DNA from 3 places in the Paenibacillus wenxiniae genome. Region 2 is predicted to be linked to each of the others. Evidence: a T-box and tRNA genes for the amino acid it is inferred to sense, from the RefSeq annotation. Region 2 holds a T-box; the other regions hold tRNA genes.
What was found. The T-box of region 2 lies ahead of leuS (leucine--tRNA ligase). A T-box ahead of a tRNA ligase gene usually reads a tRNA of that ligase, here a tRNA-Leu.

Region 1 (5,495 bases), on a different contig from region 2:
AAAAGTCCCTGTTTTATAACAGGGACTTTTTGTTTGCAATTTGTAGAATAAAATGGAATAATTTGAATAAATAAGGTGATCTTGCGCATAACCTTGTTGAATTCCATTCCAAACCATACTATATTAGTAATCATAATTGTGTTTTGGTTTGAAGCTAGACAGACTACATAATTCTCATGGCAGGCGGAATATCAGTATTTATCCGAAAAGCTGGAATGGGTAGTTATGAAGCCGATTGTGTTGCTTGATTATGTACGCCCTTAATCGAACGTAGACAGCCATTTATTGAAAATACTCAGGAATATCGAGTAGTTCAGCGACTTGTTTACGGTATCGAGTCGCCTTGCGTGTGCCATTGATCAGATTGGATAAACGAGATGGCGGAATCCCGTAACACTCGCAAAACGTCTTTTGATCCATTTGTAGCTCTGCCAGCCTTTGTTTAATAGCCCAACCGAAGGAGGTAACAGGCTGCTTGCGGTTCAACGGTATCACCCCTTGCTTGCTAAAAGTATAACGTACTATAGGACTATATCATCGGTACCGGTTCCCGATTTCTATAGGCTCTATGGTATAATGATTCAGGAAAAGAAGTAAAAAAATGTCGTTAGATAAAGTATATACTTAAATGCGATTTTTATCAATATTAAATTACTTATAAAAGTGTTATTAGAAGCTTTAGATGACATGGTCGGGGAGTTGAAATCATATGCAGTCGCAATCCATTTATGAACGCATTGAATTACTGATCAAAAATAAAGGCATTACGAAAAAGTCCTTTTGTGAACAACTCAAAATCAGTACCGGTAACTTCGGAGACTGGAAGCGTGGCAAGTCGACACCAGGTACACACAAGCTGATTGAAATTGCAGCTTATTTTGATGTCAGTCTGGACTGGTTGCTTACAGGCAAAGAACGTTATACACAAACAGTGAACGAGCAATCCAGCCCGTATTTTTTTGAACTTATGGGGCAATTGAATTGCCAGGATGAAATATTGTCTGAACGCGAAAAGGATTTTATTAAAGAATATATTGAGTTTTCGGTATATCGTAAATCCAGGCAGCAGGGCAGTAATCGCTAATTGCTAGGTTTATAACGTCGGCTTGCCTTGAATCGGAATTGACATGCAGCATGTAACTATAGTCAATCAAGGTGATATGAAGTGGATGCCAAGCTTGGGGAATGTTTTGATAGGATACAGGTTGTGAAGGGCGATAAACGAGTAGTGGCATAGTATGACGCAACCTACAATAAATAAGTGTAATTCGAATCACGATGGATTTAGTGGTGTTTTACACGCTAGTGATCGGGCACAGATTTATCGTAGTATGGCATACGTCCATGTACGTTTATAAAAACAGGCAGGTACTCTCCTTTAGTAACGAGACGAGAGTACCTGCCTGTTTGGCTAAATTTGCTATCATCATGACCGATTGAATAGATAAGCATGGAGTACAGCGAATGACGAATGATAACGATGGAAAAGAGATCTCAATGACCTGCCACCTGCCATATTTCACGATAATGGAAGTGGGGGCGGAAACGAATGAGCAAGCGGATCGTTTTCCTGTTTAGGACGTGCTTTATAAACTTGCTCTAACCATTGCTCATTCATCGTAGAAGACCATTGGTCAGTAAGCTGCTGAGCTTCTCGTATCGTTAAACCAAGCGGACGGGCGACTCTGCCCATACAACAGGACAATAAAGTATAAAAGTAACACTCGATGGCCTGTTCGCGCTGCATGCCAAGCTGGATATTGATCCAGGCATGAAGGACGGTCAGAGAAAGAATGGCTCCATGCTGTTTCATCGCCTGTTCCAATAGTTCAAAACGCATCCACGGATATAAATTGCGGGCTAGCTTCAGTAAGCGTTTCCCTGTTTTGATTGCTTCTTCCATATGATCCGGCTCGATAATTTGTTCCATAATTGCTCGATCCATACGGGCAATAGTATGAGCATCCTGTTCTGTTTCTGCATGATAGACATTATAAATCGCCGGCGCTTCCCAGCGAAACAAATGAGGCTGCAAATGATGGTGAATATGATGCTCTAGCTCAGCTACATTAGTAATCTTACCTTCCTGCACATACCGTTCCAGATTATGAGCATGAGTAAAGCTAGCTGTTGGCAGCTTAGCTTCCAGTAGTTGCACATACACAAGCAACTTCTGATTGCTTTTCATTTTAAATCCTCCTCCGCAAGGTAGGGTTAAACTTTTTGTGTATATGTCTGTTTATCTGTCATAGCTAATGTGATTATAGCCATTGGAATAAAGAATAGGAATGTTTTTGTTAATAATAGTTACATAATTGTAGCCACTATGTCAATAATATTAACCTAATTAAAATGATTTAAGTTAAAAAATGTAATTTTATCTGGTGAAACTATAAAAAGAGCTAAAGTAAATTGGGTTTTCAGGATTATATATAACATGATATGTAATATATATGATAGTTTATACTATGATTTAAAATAAGGATTTACAACTGCAAAAGAAGATGGTATATTATAAAAGTTGTTGCGGATTGTTAGCACCATTAACAACTCAACAGCTGATATTGTCTGCGCGGTCGTGGTGGAATGGCAGACACGCTATCTTGAGGGGGTAGTGGGTGTATACCCGTGGAGGTTCGAGTCCTCTCGACCGCATTAATGTAACAAGCGTACAGACTTACTTCTGTAAAAAGAAAAAGCAAGCAATTGATCCTATTAGGATTTCAGTTGCTTGCTTTTTTGCATATAGCATTGTTTTTGCATGTAGCATTGTTTTTGTATTGTTATTGTTTCATATAGTCATAGGCATTGTATACGTGTTTTTATAGGTGCTGGTGTTTAAACTCGTCGCAATCACGGTGTTTTGCATTTGGATTTAAGCCGGGATTTTACACGGGCTGGAGTGACTTGACTATCGATTCGGTCCATTTATTAGATTTAAAATAATGCATAGTATAATCCCAGGGAAAAGCATATTGAGATCGCCTGCGAAGATAATTTTTACAGTTGTTTGCGAATGTCATCTTCAATCTTATCCGGTGTCGTTTGCGGAGAATAACGCTTCACCGGTGTACCGTCAGGGCTAATCAAAAATTTAGTGAAATTCCATTTGATTGCTTTAGAACCTAAAATACCGGGCGCTTGTTCTGCTAAATATTTAAAAAGGGGATGTGCATCCGAACCGTTCACATTAATCTTTTCAAACATCGGAAAGCTAACTCCGTAATTAAGCTGACAAAATTCAGAGATTTCTTCATTACTATCAGGATCTTGATTGGCAAACTGATTGCTCGGAAAGCCTAAAATTTCAAAGTTCTGATCTTTAAATTTGTCGTACAGTTCTTGCAGACCGGAGAATTGTGGCGTTAATCCGCATTTACTCGCTGTATTGACGATAAGCAGTGTTTTACCTTCGTATTGATCCAGTGATACCTCTTCGCCACGCATCGTAGTCGCTTTAAAATCATACACATTCATTCGTTACACAGCCCCCTTTATTATAATGATATCAACTTAATTTTAGGAAATTAAAGTGATAAAGTCAATTTTAGTTTACCTATGTAATTTAAAGAATGGCGTTTCAATTAAAAGAGAGTGCTTTACAAATATAGTGTTGGTTCAAAATATATGACGTATGAAGGAGCTGAATGATAATGGCATTATATACTGCAATAGCGAAAGTTCATGGTGGACGTCAAGGTAAAGTAGAATCCAGCACAGGTGCTGTAGATGTGAATCTGGTGATGCCGAAAGAACTCGGCGGCGGTGGCGGTAATGGCACCAATCCAGAGGAGCTGTTCGCTGCTGGATATGGCGCATGTTATCAGAGCGCGCTGGCGAATGTGGCACGTAAAGCAAAAGTGAACGTAACCGATACACTCGTTACAAGTAACGTCATGATCGATAAAGATCCGACAGACGATGGCTTTAAGCTATCGGTACGTCTGGATGTAAGCATTCCAGGCTTATCGCATGATGAAGCACTGGAAATTGCAAAAAAAGCGCATGAATTTTGCCCGTATTCCAAAGCGACGCGCGGCAATATCGATGTAGAATTGAATATCGTCTAATGCTAGCGACTGGCGCTGTATAGTGCTTTAGCTGTTTAGTGCTTTATATGTGTATTATGTTGTGCACGAATATAAAGTGATAGCCGGTGCAGTTGCTGTATGAATGATGCGAATTGATACCCCTTTTGTCTAGGCAAAGGGGGTATTTTTATGGCTGTGTATGCTGTAAAGAAGTAGGTATAGTATACGGGAATATATACCTTACGATGCTGCAATCTAATGTGTACGTAAACCTGTATACATGTAAGCCATACGGAACGGATGAAGGAAAATAAGGGAAAAGGACGAGCTTTGAGCACAGTAATCTACATTGTAGCCTCACTCCCTAGATTTCTGTGCGATACTGAAGTTTGTCCCTTTATTGCTTGCCGGAGTGGTGTCTGTGCCAGCAAAAAAGTTTGCGTACACGCCGTAGTTTAGCTTTTTTGAGGAACTTTGAGGAACGAAGTTTAATGTCAGATTACATCTATCGTTCAACTTTTTGTCCAAAACTCGATTAAATGGATACGACACGGGTAAGGTTAACATAACAGAGCACTCCGTCCAACATATTCTAGTTGTAAAACTAGCGTTCTTCCTGTACAGTAAACTCCAATAGTTGATGTGGCAGATCGTGACAATCAACGAAACAATGAACCGTTCGATTCCTTATTTGTGCTTCTCCGCACAAGTACGGAGTTGACACATACCATAAAATTCTTTAAGATGTCATAGGTGATTTGTAATTTGTTACGAAATTTTAAGGATAACGGGTGATGATAAAATGGCATATAGACCGACGATTACGACGCTCAAAAAAGCCGGTATCAATGAAAAAGAAGGACTGTACGAATTTACGGCAACACTGGTAGATGGAACAGAGTGCCGCATGTTCTACAATCGTTTTCCAGAGTGGAAAATGACTTATATTAATCGACTGCTGACCAAGCCATGTCCTGTATGCCGCAAAGACTTTATTTGCAACTGTTTCAATGCGTTTGCAGGTGAAATTGATCAGCAAATTAAAGATCGTCAATTGATTGACGAAGCACTGGCATAAACTATTTTGTCATAATGCCATAACGATGATATGCAGAGCGCGAAGGATGGCCTTCGTGCTTTTTTGCTATTTTTAGAAGTGTATCGAAGTCATTCAGCGATAGATTGAGGTATAGCTATAGTTGTTTTTGCTACCATTTTACGAATATCCACATCGTTTTTTGAACGAAATATTACGTTTTTTGAATAACGAGATCAATTTAGGTTATAAAAATAAAGAGAGTGAAGTTATAGGTCATCGTAACTGTAGGAAGCAATAGTTTTGAACCTTTCGATTGTGTGAAGATAGATGATCGCAAACGACTTGTATAAAGGAGAGTGGCGAGAATGGTAACTGCACATGCACCGGTATCCAGACCGGGCGAACCAACCGAACTGACGGATCAA
Region 2 (5,495 bases):
GCAATAACAGCGGCAAGCTTTCTTCTGGAACGGGCTTGATCGTACCATCTTCCAGATGCAAGATTGGAATCGGCTCACCCCAGTAACGTTGACGGCTGAACAGCCAGTCACGCAGACGGTACGTCGTTTTGCCTTCACCTTTACCGTGTTGCTCCAGCCATTCGATCATAGCCGGAATCGCTTGCTCGGTCGTCATGCCATCCAGCATACCGGAATTCACATGTGGACCTTCGCCAGTATAAGCTTCCTTCGTCACATCGCCGCCTTCAACGACTTCGATGATCGGCAGCTCGAACTTCTGTGCAAACTCCCAGTCGCGTGTATCATGACCAGGAACCGCCATAATTGCGCCTGTACCATAAGCAGCCAGTACATAGTCAGCGATCCAAATTGGCAGTTTCTCACCGTTCACCGGATTGATCGCATATGCGCCAGTGAATACGCCTGTTTTATCTTTGTTCAGATCGGTACGTTCCAGATCGCTCTTATGCGATGCTTTCTCCTGATACGCTTTGATCGCGTCCTGTTGATCTGCGGTGACGATTTTCTCGACCAGCGCGTGTTCTGGCGCAAGTACACAGTATGTCGCACCAAACAATGTATCGGGGCGAGTCGTGAACACACGAATCTGTTCGTCACTGCCTTCAATATCAAACGTCACTTCCGCACCGGTCGATTTGCCGATCCAGTTGCGCTGCATGTCTTTGATGCTTTCCGCCCAATCCAACTCTTCCAGATCATCCAGCAGGCGATCGGCATACTCGGTAATTTTCAGCATCCATTGACGCATCGGGCGACGAATAACCGGGTGTCCACCACGCTCACTTTTGCCATCGATGACTTCTTCATTTGCCAGTACGGTACCGAGTGCAGGACACCAGTTCACCGGAATTTCAGCGATATAAGCCAAACCTTTTTTGTACAATTGCAGGAAAATCCATTGTGTCCATTTATAATAATCCGGGTCTGTCGTACTAATTTCACGATCCCAATCATAGGAGAAACCGAGTGATTTGATCTGACGGCGGAAGTTGTTGACGTTTTGCTGGGTAAAGTCCCGTGGATGACCACCCTTATCAATCGCATACTGCTCTGCTGGCAAACCGAATGCATCCCAGCCCATCGGATGCAGCACATTAAAGCCTTTCATCCGTTTGTAACGGGAAACGATATCCGTTGCTGTGTATCCTTCAGGGTGACCTACGTGCAGACCGGCCCCTGACGGATAAGGGAACATATCGAGTGCATAAAATTTCGGCTTACTCGTCTCGTCCTCGGTTTTGAATGTTTTGTTCTGATCCCAGTAGCCTTGCCACTTCGGTTCAATCTCCTGCGGGCGGTAACCCTGTGGAGCTGCATGATTATCTGTCGTCATACATGTTCCTCCTTCAAATAATGTAAGTATGGTCGTTGCGGCGACCCTGTATACCGTATGTGCACGGCGCGTAAACCATAAAAAAGCCCCTCATCCCCAGCGTATAAAATCGCTAGGGACGAGAGGCTGTTCTCGCGGTACCACCCTAGTTAGCGAACAGTATGCTTCACTATTCACTCACTTAGTTGCCTGATAACGGCAGGAAGCCGATGCGGTTTGGATTGACTGCACTGTTGTATCAGCATACAGCATGTCTGTAGTCTTTCTTGCCACATATCTCCAAGGCGAGTTCGTACCCGTATCATATCGGCTTGCACCAACCGCCGACTCTCTACCAATGCTTACCGGTACTACTATTCCTTTTCACTGAGTATTACGTATGTCCAGACATGGCTTGCCCGGTTGTAACAATGTTTTTATTGTAAAAAAGTTAACGGGTAAAGTCAACAGCTCAATCAGGCGATTTTGCCACGCAGTCGTCTTTTCGCTTTGACACGTGTTGCCTCTTCTTCCGGTGTCGTAATAAATCGAGTAATAACGGCACTAATAAAATATAGGATCGCAAACACCCAGACGACTCCCTGTGCACCGATTGTACCGATAAAAGCATACGCAATCGCAGGCGCAATAAAAGCGGATAAGCCTGCGCCCAGATTGACAATCGACATGGCAGGACCTTTGTTGCCGCCAGACACGGACGGTGCCAGCGCAGCAATCGGTACATACCCTGCCAGCAAGCCGCCCCAGATAAACCCGACGATCGTCGTTAGCCACAGATTACCATTTGTCCATTCGGGCACATAATATAGCAGTAGGGTGAAAATTCCGCAGCCTACACCGCCAAACCACATGACCGTCTGTCTCCAACCAAATTTATCACCGATTATACCAAACAATAGATTAAATACGATATTTCCGAGGAAAATCGTGCCCCATACATTGAGCCATGTTGTCGTTGTAATCCCGTACTGAGCCATATGTAACGGTAAAAAGACAGGGAATCCATACGAGCCAACACTGTTAATAATACGTACAATACCGCTCAGTCCAACTTTAGGATGAGATTTCACAATCGTTAACCCTTTGCCCAACTCGCGCAGTGTCTCACTCGTATTGCCTGCTTTTTTAGGAAGCTTATCACGGTTTAACAATAAGGCGAACACCGCACCAATCGCTGCCAGTACTACGGCACTCCATAATGTGCGCATATAACCGAGGTGGGTAATCGCATAACTGGAATAATATGCACCCAGTACGAACATCCCCCCGGAATAAGCGACCCAGAACCATCCGATCGCTGTACCGAGACGCTTTTGCGGACTTCGATACGTAATCCACGTCAGAAAAGAATACGCAAACAGTGGATAACCAAACCCTTTGACTGCATACGTGATTAACATGATCGGATAATTAAGATTCGAAATACCAAAAGCGATAAATGCCGAAGTGCCGATCACATAAAATAAAAAGCCAAGTAACATCGATTTCTTCGCGCCAAATGCTTCTAAAAATACACCGGAGAACCAGGAAGCGATAGCTAATGTTACACCATAGATCGTAAATAATAGCCCGGCATCCTGTACGCTCAATCCTTGCTGTACCAAATACGGGCTGAGCCAGCCTGCCTCCAATCCATCACCCATCATGAAAATCAATACACCGAGATAACCCCAAGCCAGTGTTTTAGGAATCCCAACTCGATCCAGTATGTTCATCATGTACACTCCTATGCGATTTATATTTTAATGACGAAGTTCAGAGATGGCGTCTTGTATAGATGCTGTAGCCGTGGCTATTTTCGTATGACTGCCAAACCATAACTGCGTCTGCCGCCACTGTTTATAATCTTGCTCTAAAGCTTCGGATGGTTGAGGGATAAATATATGAACCGGCTGCTCCTGCTCCACACGATCCCTATAACCTAACGCTTGATTGCAAAGCGTTACAGCTCCAGCGACCGATGCCTGTTCATAGCCTTCACGTACCCGTATTTCCTGTCCTAGTAAATTGGCTAACGTCTGCACTAACAACCGACTCTGCAATCCTCCACCGCATGCATAAATGATCGGAGATTGGAGTGGACTTACCTTCATTAACTGTTCAAAATGTACTTTAATTGAAAATGCAATTTCATCCAATGCTGCTTTGACAAAATGCGCCCGACTCAATTGGTCAGAAATCGGTGCATCGAATAGAAAGCCTCCCTGCACGCGTGCATTTTTTTCTGTAGACAGATAGGCGCCCAGCGCTGCTGTACATTCGCTAGTTGCCAGCTCGCTAATCTCCTGTTCCATCACGGCATAGCTCTCATTTGGATAAAAAATACGTTTGAGTCGTTGATAATTAAGTCCTGTAATACCTGGATTGGTCTCCACTAACCATTGCCCCTCCGACGTATGTGCATTGATCCAGGCAATCTGCGCCGGATCGCTAACATAATCGGCAATGATTTTGGCAATAGGTGTCGTCGTACCGGATACGATCACCAGATCGCCTGGCTGTGCCGCTGTACTGGCAATGGCAAGCTGAGTATCTCCCCCTCCGACAATAATCGGAATGGTAGCTTGAAGTCCCCATGCTGAAGCAAGTGCCGTGCTGAGTGTGCCAATTACCGTACCTGATGACACCAGTGGCGGCAATATCGAAGGATCGATGTCAAACTGCTTGCACATCTCCGCTGACCATTCACCTTCTGCTACGTCATATAACAATGTTTCGGAAGCTTGTGAAGGCTCGTAAATCAATTGACCGCTTAGCTGATAGATGACCCATTCACTAATGCTCGTAAACTGATGCAATGCTTCATAAGCGGCTCTATGTCGCTCACGCAGACCAACAAGTTTCATAGCGGAAAATAATGCCGATGGCGTTCGACCTGTCAGCTTATATATTCGCGCTGCATCACCTGCCGACTCTTCCCATTCTCGCCCCCGGTTATCAATATTAGGTAGACCAAGATAAGATGCTCCTTGCTTATCGATCAATACGATGCCTTGCCGCTGACTGGTCGAAGTGATTCCGATAACTTCTGCCTGCGGTACAGTTGCTAACGCCTGCTGAACGAGGTTCACAATCTGCGTCCATAATTGCTCCGGTTCAAAGCTACAGCTATCGGGATACAGCGAATCGCGCTGGTACGCAATATCAGCCCTTGCCAGTGCTAGCACTTTTCCTTCAATCGTTGTGACCGCTACTCTAGCATTGCCTGTACCGATATCAAAGACGAGATATGCCTGTTGTGTCATTGGTCTTCCCCTCCAATATGGCTTTGTTATACAGTGTGGATACCGAATGATCACCTTCAATAAACCACTGCTTTAACGCCCGATTCATAATCTGTACATGATGATCTTCCACTTCGTGACTGGCACCAGCTAGATGAGGAATAGCTAGTACATTGGACAAACGGATCAACTCATAATCCTGTGGTAATGGCGGCTCCTGATCAAATACATCAATAATAGCGCCGCGGATTTTTTTCTGTTCTAATAGCCGTACTAATGCATCATGCTGGACAACGGCTGAACGAGCGGTATTTACAAAAATACTTTCCGGCTTCATACGGGATAGCAATTGCTCATCAATCAGCCCTTTCGTTTCCGCAGTCACGGGCAAATGGATCGATACAATATCACTCTCAGCGAATAGCTGCTCTAATGATAGCTTACGATCACGAGCATCTGGACTGGTCACATAAGGATCATAGTATTGAATATCGCATGGAAAGCTTCGTAAAATGCCAGCCGTTCGCTGCGCTACCGCGCCAAATCCAACCATACCTACCTTCTTGCCAGCTAGCTCATTACCTTTGAATTTGAGATAAGCCGTCAAACTGCCGCTTGTCCACTCTCCAGCTTCGAGCCATTGACTGGAAGGAATTACATTGCGTAATAGCGTGATCAAACTGCCAACGACCATTTCCGCCACAGCCTGAGCATTACGAGCCGGTGTATAAAATACAGGAATACCTCGCTCTGTCGCTAGTTGTACATCCACATTCGAAGGGGTTCCACGACATACGCCGATACATTGTAGAGCAGGCACTTCATTTAGCACACGCGCTGTAACCTGATCTAATTCAACAATTAATCCATCCGCTTCGGTTTCCTGTAACAATTCG
Region 3 (5,495 bases), on a different contig from region 2:
TGGACGGTGTGCTGATTGACAGTGAGCCAATCTATTTTGATATTGAAAAAAGTACATTTGTTCACTTCGGTGCACAGGTGGAAGAAGAAGAGCATCATACGTATGTAGGGGTGACGCTGGCATCTATGTTCCAGCAGGTGCAGCAGCGTCATCGTCTGCAATGTACAGTTGAAGATATGCTCGCTTTTCATGTGCAACATGTCATGGATGTAATTCGTGAGCATCCGCAGCTACGTCCATTTGAAGGGCTGATTGCCTGGCTGGATTGGTTAAAAGAAGCGAATATACCGATGTTTGTCGCTTCGTCTTCACCGCGTGCGCTGATTGAGTTAATTTTGGAGCGGTTAGAGCTACGGAATTATTTTCAAGGCATGGTAAGCGGAGAAGAAGTTGCACATGGTAAACCAGCGCCTGACATTTTCCTGCATGCTGCACAGATGCTTGGCATTCCACCGGAACGCTGCCTTGTGATTGAGGACTCACGCAATGGTGTAAAAGCAGCTCGTGCAGCAGGCATGCGCTGTATCGGTCACCAGAATCCAGGTTCTGGTTCACAAAATCTGGAGCAAGCGAATACGGTTATTCATCGTTATGATCAATTGTTCGCGCTTCGTGAGCATCTGCCTTTCTATAGAAGAAACGCGGAATCATAATACAGGATGAGCGGTAAGCAAAGTGAAATGGTCTCATTCATACAGCTATGTAGTAAAGGCCAGATAGGTATTGAAGATTGGTCTTCGTCCTAAATGTGCTCAAATTGCAAAATGAAAGCGAATGATGTGGCGACTGATCGAGCATTAACGATGAGCACCACCGAATAATGATGACATTACTGGCGTTATCTATACTAGCAGCGGTCAGGTATATACAGGTGGAACCTGATCGCTGCGGATATAGACGGGTATCGTTGTATGGAATACATATACAATCGGAAATCGAAAATAGAAAAGGAACCCAAATGCTGATCTTCCTTAAAGTTAGATGAACAAAAATGTTCTACCGCTGGGTACATCTTTCTAACTACTGTGCACCAAAGAAAGTAGCCTAAAGCAGACAAAGGTTTGATGTAAAAGGTAATATATATAGTAAGCAGAGCGAGTGAATAAACCTAGTAATCAAATCAAGTGAACACATCCAGTGAGTAAACGTAGTAATCAAATCAAGTTAACAAACCCAGTGAGTAAATCGAGTAAACAAACCAAATGAGCAAACCTATAAAAACGTTTGACGCTTGCTAACTAATATGGTATTCTATTTTTTGTCGCCGAGAAATGGATGATTATGATCATGTAACGGTAACATGTGATTATGCGGTCGTGGCGGAATTGGCAGACGCGCACGGTTCAGGTCCGTGTGGGCTTACCCCCGTGGAGGTTCGAGTCCTCTCGACCGCATTTTGTGATGATGATAAGTGAATATCATGATATATGAACTCTTGAGTCTGTCCTTGTGACGATTCAGGAGTTTTTATATATTGCTTTATGTTAGGGTGCCTTATTTGGTAACAGACTCAGCATTCGCGTCACGAACGATATGGACATAGATGGATAGTAAACCGATGCACAACAACAAGATCGCGATCAATGCTAATGTAGGAAAATGATAACTTGCTGCGACCGTCGTTCCGATATAGGAGCCGATCGCACCGCCTATATAATAACTGACCATATATATCGAGTTCAAGCGGCTATGATAGGCTGGAGCTAATTGATAGAGACGTGCTTGATTAAGCGACATATTCATGCGTGAACCGATATCTAGTACAAATGTAACTGCAATTAATATCCATAACTGATTCCATGGGATGCTTAACACGATAAATGAAATCAACATCAAGCCAAGCGCAAACATGTTCCAGTATCGTATATGGACACGATTGGGTAGCTTACTTGCAAAACCGGCAGCCAATGCACCTGCCATACCAATCAATCCGAAATTGCTTGCCATCCCGCTATTCAGATCATAGGGAGCTTGATGCAGCAAGTGGGAGAGTGGTGCCCAAAATATATTAAATACAGTAAAAGTAATTGCACCAATCCACATCGTTTCTCTTAAAATAGGTTCCGTGCGTATTAGTGTCCATAAGGAACTCATAATGCGTACATAGGAAGGTTCTTTAAGCGCATAATCGGTTGGCAAATAGATATACACAATGATCATCCCGATTAACAAAGCGATCGCTGCAACATCATGTACAGCAGTCCACCCCCATAATTGTCCAATCCAGCCGCCGCTGAGTCTGCCTAGTAGTGTACCGAGAAAAATTCCGGTTAAGCATTTGCTGATAGCAGCCGACTTGCGCGGAGCTACAAGTGTAGAGGCGAGATAAGGAATGATCATCTGTGCAGCGAATCCGCTAAAGCCTAATAAAGTGGCAAAAAAGAGCAGCCAGCCAAATGAATGCACTATCGTCATCATAAACAGACATAATGCAGAGCATCCTAGGCTGAGCATAATGAGTCGTTTTCGTTCCCATCGATCTCCCAAGGGCACAATAAGCAATAAACCTGCTGTATAACCAAGTTGTAGGACGGTTAATACAACTCCGATATGTTGAAAAGGAAGATGAAAAGTATGTGCAAGATCAGGTAATAACATCTGGTCATAATACAAATTGGCAACGACCAGCATACAGATGATGCTTAATGTCCATTCCATTGTAGATGAAATCGTTTGACGTTTAGAGTGAAATGCGTGCATAGGTCTATCCCTGCTTTCCCTTCATTTGTGTCCTATTGTAAAAGGAGCAGCAACGTTGTTGAAGGGAGCCTTAATCCTAGGATTAACAATACTACCTTGAGTATCGGCCCGATAATGAGAAAGTGAGGTTGTCATGATGAAGCAACAGTATCGTGAACTGGGCGATTTTTTGAAACGTAAACGTAATAGCCTTAGTCCTGAACAGTTAGGCATCATGGATAAGCGGACGCGCAGGGTAGCTGGATTACGCCGAGAAGAAGTTGCTGATCTGGCGAATATAAGTATAGACTGGTATGTTCGGTTAGAGCAGGGAAGAGCTGTTCATCCGTCACCTGAAGTGTTAGCGTCGCTCGCTCATGCTTTGCAGCTAAATATGCAAGAGCAACAGTATTTGTTCTCATTGGCACAGCATCGATGGCCAGAAACGGTTCCTATGCTGGACGGCGTTTCGGAGCGAATGCAGCGTTTTCTTGACGTTCAGCTACCACATCCAGCGTATGTAATGGATTATTATTGGACGATCATAGCATGGAATCGTGCCGCGAGTGTAGTATTTGGTAATTACAATAAAATGTCGCCTCTTGAGCGTAATTCCATCTGGCGCGCCTTTACCGATCCGAGTATGAAGGATCTGCTGGAAGATTGGGAAAGTCATGCCAAGCTCCGTGTTAGCCAGTTGCGTATGCGTTTGGGCCAATGTCCAAATGATCCGAATGGGCTTCGTTTAGTTGAGCAATTGATCGAACAGAGCTATGAATTCAAAAATTGGTGGTTGCAAGGAAATGTATCCGGCACTCCCGAAGGCAGCAAACGTATCTTTCATCCACTTGTAGGCGAGATTCGCTTGGATTATCTTTCATTTCAATGCGAAGATGTGCCTCAAGCTTCGATTACAATACATATGCTGACAGGCAGCACTTCCAAGCAAAAGGTTGAGCGACTATTAAATGATTGAATAAAATGGTTCCTTTACGCCAATGCTTGCGCTAGATGCTCATATGCGAATCACACGTGATGAGTTCAGTTGTTTTATCCCCCCTTCCGAAATAGATTTGTCCGTGTCCGCTCCGAAAAAATATGTTTTATAATCAAACAAGAGAGTCGGCTTTACATGATCGTACAGATCAATAGTGGAGACTCTGTAGTAGGTTGGAATCGTAAACAAAAAGGAGCTGTGCATAATGAGCAATATTGGAGTATGGGAATCGGCAGAGCCAGGCGTGAAACGCTGTATTTTGAATGCTGCGGGTGAGCTGATGATGATGGAAGTTCATTTTGAAAAAGGAGCAGAGGGCTATCAGCACAGCCATCCGCATCAACAGATGAGCTATTGTCTGAGCGGTTCGTTCATTTTTACGATTGATGATGTAGAGACGATCGTCAGCGCAGGCGAGACGATTGCGATTCCGCCACATGCGCGTCATGGTGTGGTCGCATTGGAGGAAAATTCGGCGTTGCTCGATACATTTACGCCGATTCGTGAGGATCTGCTGAAGCGTTAAGTTCATTTGGTTAAACCGTTCATATCGAACTGAAGCAGAGTCGCGTTAAGCCCATCTGTCACAGAGTGATGAGTTCATAAAGTCATGAACTCATAAGTCGCAGAGCTATAAAGTCGTGGAGTTATAACATCGTCAAAGTATGGAGTCGTCCAGTTATAATATGAACGTAAACGATATAAATCATATAAACGATCATGCAGCATGAGCGAATCGATACGCTGTAGCAAGCCGCTATATACACTCAACTGTATAGGCCGCAGGAGCTGGACGATGTCTTCACAGGATTGTGCGGAATTGCCCGGTTACCTGCGGCCTGTTATGGTGAATAGAGTAAGAGGGCTATGCCCATGCAGCCGTCCGAATGATATCTACCTCTAAGCAGCATAGGAGCAAGTACACGATATGGACAGGTACATAGTTGGAGAGCGTAGCCTTCGTGCATAATACGATGTCTATAATTGAAAGGAGCAATTTCAATGACAGAACGAGTATTTATTAGTCCAGGCAAATACGTACAAGGTCGCGGTGTGATCGCCAAAGCAGGCGAGTATGTAAAAGCGTTGGATGGCGGTAAGGCGTTAGTTATTGCTGACGAGATTGTATGGGATATTGCAGGTAATGATGTACTGCATAGTCTGGAGCAAGCTTCGGTTGAATATGTGAAAGTTGTCTTTAATGGTGAGGCATCGACGAATGAGATTGAGCGATTGACCTCGACCGGACGCGAACAGGATGCACGGATTGTCGTTGGCGTTGGCGGTGGTAAAACGCTAGATACCGCGAAAGCAGTAAGTGATTCACTTGGCGGCTATACGGTGATCGTGCCGACTACCGCATCTACTGATGCACCAACGAGTGCGTTGTCTGTTATTTATTCAGATGAAGGTATTTTTGAAAGTTACAAATTTTACAATAAAAATCCAGACTTGATTCTGGTTGATACGACAATCATTGCAGGCGCACCACCACGCTTCCTCGCTTCAGGCATTGCCGATGCGCTGGCAACATGGGTGGAAGCAAGAGCAGTGATCGAAGCCCGTGCGAACACGATGGCTGGTGGTCTGCCGACACTGGCAGCAGAAGCGATTGCTCGCAAATGCGAAGAAACATTATTCGACTTCGGTCTGCTCGCTTACGAGTCTGTGCAACGTAAAGTCGTCACACCTGCATTGGAAGCGGTAGTGGAGGCGAATACGTTGCTCAGCGGTCTTGGATTTGAAAGCGGCGGTCTTGCTGGTGCGCATGCGATCCATAACGGGTTTACTGTGTTGGAAGGTGATATTCACCATATGA

Region 1: it has a tRNA-Leu gene. The T-box ahead of leuS (leucine--tRNA ligase) is inferred to sense a tRNA for this amino acid. The anticodon was not compared.
Region 3: it has a tRNA-Leu gene. The T-box ahead of leuS (leucine--tRNA ligase) is inferred to sense a tRNA for this amino acid. The anticodon was not compared.

What each region holds. Positions count from the first base shown of each region.
Region 1 covers NZ_JBCGUH010000004.1:394,412-399,906, forward strand. Annotated here, with positions in the region: gene AAHF22_RS10415 (helix-turn-helix domain-containing protein) at 283-486, opposite strand; gene AAHF22_RS10420 (helix-turn-helix domain-containing protein) at 710-1,084, shown strand; gene AAHF22_RS10425 (urease accessory protein UreF) at 1,520-2,188, opposite strand; tRNA gene AAHF22_RS10430 (tRNA-Leu) at 2,573-2,655, shown strand; gene AAHF22_RS10435 (glutathione peroxidase) at 3,001-3,477, opposite strand; gene AAHF22_RS10440 (organic hydroperoxide resistance protein) at 3,651-4,070, shown strand; gene AAHF22_RS10445 (hypothetical protein) at 4,834-5,109, shown strand; gene AAHF22_RS10450 (thiol-disulfide oxidoreductase DCC family protein) at 5,436-5,495, shown strand, end outside.
Region 2 covers NZ_JBCGUH010000007.1:169,853-175,347, forward strand. Annotated here, with positions in the region: gene leuS (leucine--tRNA ligase) at 1-1,375, opposite strand, end outside; T-box leader at 1,487-1,751, opposite strand; gene AAHF22_RS14445 (MFS transporter) at 1,831-3,084, opposite strand; gene AAHF22_RS14450 (FGGY-family carbohydrate kinase) at 3,118-4,620, opposite strand; gene AAHF22_RS14455 (2-hydroxyacid dehydrogenase) at 4,592-5,495, opposite strand, start outside.
Region 3 covers NZ_JBCGUH010000001.1:414,216-419,710, reverse strand. Annotated here, with positions in the region: gene AAHF22_RS01790 (HAD family hydrolase) at 1-653, shown strand, start outside; tRNA gene AAHF22_RS01785 (tRNA-Leu) at 1,311-1,394, shown strand; gene AAHF22_RS01780 (MFS transporter) at 1,495-2,700, opposite strand; gene AAHF22_RS01775 (helix-turn-helix transcriptional regulator) at 2,837-3,655, shown strand; gene AAHF22_RS01770 (cupin domain-containing protein) at 3,882-4,202, shown strand; gene AAHF22_RS01765 (glycerol dehydrogenase) at 4,679-5,495, shown strand, end outside.